2 regions of the Bradyrhizobium sp. CCBAU 45321 genome follow, and region 1 is predicted to be linked to the other one. Evidence: predicted binding sites of a transcription regulator. Region 1 holds the regulator's gene; the other holds the start of a gene.
The links. The regulator LexA, encoded in region 1, represses DNA repair genes until DNA is damaged. The targets are predictions, from matches to a motif close to TGTTCNNNNTGTGTTCNG.
Positions count from the first base shown of each region.

Region 2: recA (recombinase RecA) is a predicted target of LexA. The motif match lies at 1,210-1,227, and genes of this name have one in related genera.

Region 1 is NZ_LFKZ01000014.1:44,205-46,405, reverse strand. Features, by position in the region: gene ACM43_RS01895 (molybdopterin molybdotransferase MoeA) at 1-537, shown strand, start outside; gene lexA (transcriptional repressor LexA) at 714-1,415, shown strand; gene ACM43_RS01885 (hypothetical protein) at 1,801-2,201, shown strand, end outside.
Region 2 is NZ_LFKZ01000128.1:460,108-462,308, forward strand. Features, by position in the region: gene recA (recombinase RecA) at 30-1,118, opposite strand; gene ACM43_RS29655 (hypothetical protein) at 1,442-1,642, shown strand; gene ACM43_RS29660 (hypothetical protein) at 1,800-1,970, shown strand.

The sequences.
Region 1 (2,201 bases):
CTGGAGGCGACGTCCGCCGGCATCCGCAGCGCGCGCGAGAGCGGCGCCGACATCCTGATCACGACCGGCGGTGCGTCGGTCGGCGACCACGACCTGGTCCAGCAGGCGCTCAAGGGCGAAGGCATCGCGATGGCGTTCTGGAAGATCGCGATTCGGCCCGGCAAGCCGATGATGCACGGTCGACTAGGCGCGATGCGCGTGATCGGCCTGCCCGGCAATCCCGTGTCGTCCTACGTGTGCGCCTTCCTGTTCATGGTGCCCTTGATTCGCGCCCTGTCGGGCCGTTCAGCGATTCATCATCAGCGCGAGCGCGCCGTGCTGGGCCGCGATCTCGCCGCCAACGACCAGCGCGAGGATTATCTGCGTGCGCGGCTGGAGGTGCGCGACGACGGCACGCGCGTCGCCCTTCCCGTCAGCCATCAGGACTCCTCCCTGCTTGCGAATCTCGCTGCGGCACAGGTACTTCTCGTGCGTGCACCGTTCGCGCCGAAGGCCGAGGCAGGGACGCCTTGCGAGGTGCTCCGGCTGCCCGTCTGAGCCGCCCAGCCACACGCATTCCGCGAGTTTGGCCGCGTTCACCATAAATTAAGCAGTTGCGGAACACATATCGAACATATAGTGTCCGTTCATGATTTGTTTCGAGGATGTAGCGGCTTATTGCCGACTTCATCGTCTCGGAATCGAACGACATCAACCGGGGGACTTTGGTCGAGATGTTGACGCGCAAACAATACGAGCTTCTGCGGTTCATCAGCGAGCGTCTGAAGGAAAGCGGCGTGCCGCCGTCCTTCGACGAGATGAAGGATGCGCTCGACCTGCGCTCGAAGTCAGGCATCCATCGCCTGATCACTGCGCTCGAGGAGCGCGGCTTCATTCGCCGCCTGCCCAACCGTGCCCGTGCCATCGAGGTGATCAAGCTGCCCGAGCTCCAGGCCGCCGCCGGCAATCGCCGCGGCTTCACCCCGAGCGTCATCGAGGGCAATCTCGGCAAGGTGCGCGCGAGCTCCAGCCCGCCCGCGGACGAGGGCGAGCGCCCGGTCGCGGTGCCCGTGATGGGCCGCATCGCCGCCGGCACGCCGATCGAGGCACTGCAGACCCGCAGCCACACCATCAGCGTGCCGCCGGACATGCTCGGCTCGGGCGAGCACTACGCGCTCGAAGTGCGCGGCGATTCGATGGTCGAGGCCGGCATCCTCGACGGCGACATGGCGCTGATCCAGCGCAACGAGACCGCAAATACCGGCGACATCGTGGTGGCATTGATCGACGACGAGGAGGCCACGCTCAAGCGCTTCCGCCGCCGCGGCGCCTCGATCGCGCTCGAGCCCGCCAATGCCGCCTACGAGGTCCGCATTCTTCCGCCGAACCGCGTGAAGATCCAGGGCAAGTTGATCGGGCTTTACCGGAAGTACTGATACCGGAAGTCTCAAGCGCCGCGCGCGCTTCGATCGGCATCGGCGATCCAGGATCGGAGCGGATACTTGTCCGCTCCGGCTGGACGGTTTCTCTGGTTCTGCGCCGGCTGTCCGGTCCATCTTCCCGCGCGACATTCGCCCGCGCAGGCGCGCAGCCATTTCTGCTTCGCCGGTAGAGTTGTGCCGGCAGTGCTGATAGCTCCGGCCGAATGCAAGGACGCGAGGTTTGTTCCTATCGAATCCGGGAAAGATAATGTGATCGCGTGCTGCGAACGCGAGCCGCAGATTTGCCCATAACCGAGCAGAGCGTTGTATGCTTCCACTCTGATAGAGGCCTGCGCCTCGAAAGAGACGCGGGTCGCTATCCCAGCATGAGGAGCACCCGATGTGTGACTACAGCTTGCATGCCGTCGCGACGCGCCCCGCCGTAGTCGGCGAGACGATCGTCACGACAACCTTCCGCGGCACCTCGACGCGCGGCTTCGCTTCTGAAGCCGATCCCTCCGTCGCGGTCTGTCTGCTGCCGGGAACGGAGCTCGCTTTCGCCGACGACGTCCGCTACGACAACCGCTGGATCTGGACGCGCACCGTGAACTCTCGCGTCGGCAAGTTCGGCAAGATCGACCCGCACATTCCCGATCGCCATCATGACGCGATCGAATTTCCCGACGGCAAATATGTGCTGGTGACGCAGCTCGTCGAAGGCCAGCGCGCGACCGTGCTGCAATTGCCGGTGACGCAGCCGGCCCCCGAGCGCGAGCACAAGCCGCAGACCGTCGCCGACAC
Region 2 (2,201 bases), on a different contig from region 1:
TCCTCGCGAAAAGCTCTTCGCGTTAAGGCTTACTCGTCCGCCGGCTCCTCGCCGTCGGCGTCGCGCTCGGGCGTGCCGGCGAGAATCTGTTCGGCGATCAGACCGGAATTCTGGCGGATCGCGGTCTCGATCTTGGCGGTGATGTCGGGATTGCCCTTCAGGAACGCCTTGGCGTTCTCGCGGCCCTGACCGAGGCGCTGGCTGTCATAGGAGAACCAGGCGCCGGACTTCTCGACGATGCCGGCCTTGACGCCGAGATCGAGGATCTCGCCCATCTTGGAGACGCCCTCGCCGTACATGATGTCGAACTCGACCTGCTTGAATGGCGGCGCCAGCTTGTTCTTGACCACCTTGACGCGCGTGGTGTTGCCAACCACCTCGTCGCGCTCCTTGATCGCACCGATGCGGCGGATGTCGAGGCGGACGGAAGCGTAGAATTTCAGCGCATTGCCGCCGGTGGTCGTTTCAGGCGAGCCGTACATCACACCGATCTTCATGCGGATCTGGTTGATGAAGATCACCATGGTGTTGGACTTGTTGATGGAGGCCGTCAGCTTGCGCAGCGCCTGGCTCATCAACCGCGCCTGAAGACCCGGCAGCGCATCGCCCATCTCACCCTCGAGCTCGGCCTTCGGCACTAGCGCCGCCACCGAATCGACCACGAGAACGTCGACCGCGCCCGAGCGCACCAGGGTGTCGCAGATCTCCAGCGCCTGCTCGCCGGTGTCGGGCTGCGAGATCAGGAGCTCGTCGATGTTGACGCCGAGCTTGCGGGCATAGACCGGATCGAGCGCGTGCTCGGCGTCGATGAAGGCGCAGATGCCGCCCTTCTTCTGCGCTTCCGCCACCGTATGCAGCGCCAGCGTGGTCTTGCCGGAGGATTCCGGCCCGTAGATCTCGACGATGCGTCCCTTGGGCAGACCGCCGATGCCGAGCGCGATATCGAGCCCGAGCGAGCCGGAGGACACCGCCTCGATGTCCATGGAGCGGTCGTTCTTGCCAAGCTTCATCACCGAGCCCTTGCCGAACTGCCGCTCGATCTGGGAGAGCGCGGCGGCCAGAGCTTTACTCTTGTCCATGGAGGATCCTTCGACGATACGCAGGGCAGTTGCGGACATTGGGTCGTGCTCCTTATGGCGAGGATTCGCGTGAGGGACAAACAGTTGCGAGGCAGCTCGGCGATAAAAGCAATGTACCTCATTTGTTCTCAGTTCGCAATATGTTCTTTTGCGGATTTTGTCTTTGTAACTGGACCAGGAGACAACGGAGCTGGTCGAACCTGCCATACTGGATCGTCACGCCGTCCGCACTGAGTGCACAACTGAACAGACGCGGATCCATTTCTGGATCCTAATGCATCATCACCGCGCGGACCGTGGCCACTTCGGTGATGAGACCGCTGACCTCGCGCTCCCGCCTCCTCGCACGGAAAGAGCGCGCCATGTTGAAGCGACGACGTTTCAAGCAGCAACTGACCCTTCAGGACCGGCTGTCGGCGTGGGTGCAGCAGATCCGCGAGCAGGCCTCCAAGCTTCCGCCCGGGCCGGAGCGGGACGCGCTGCTCAAGAAGGCCCGTCAGGCCGACGTTGCCAATCATCTGAACGATTGGGTCAAATCGCCGGAGCTGCAGCCGCCGAAATAGCCGGGGGCCTCCCCGGGTTCCTCGAAGCGAACATGACCGGGATCAACGACGCGCGACTGGGCCGCCGTCATGTTTCCGTAATCCTACGGCACCGAACCTTTTGGCGGTCTCGGGCCTTCTGTGGGGATGGGACCGCAACTTTTGGGGATCTCTGGTCATGACGAACAACGACACGCACCACGACACGCTCAGGCGAAAGCCGCTGCTGGACGCTGCCCACGAGGAGATGGTGAAGTTCGAGCGCAAGGAAAACGAGTTCCGCAAGAAGGACCGCGAAGAGCGCGCCGCCGAGCTCCGTCTGCCGCTGAACGAGATCAAGGTTCATTAAGCACTGCCAGGACCGCCCTCCGGAGCGGGCCTGGCCCGCCCGCGATGCGGCACTCCGCTCCGGTCCTTGGCCGGAACCTCCGATCGGCATCGCCGGTCGGGGCGCCGCGACCGCAGATGCACCGGGTAGCTAAATACTACCAGCGAGCCATTGGCGAAGCGATGAAATCGCCAGGACCTACTGTGCATGGGGTTGTTTTGCCACTTTTGAGAGGCAAGGCGCGCCGGCGCC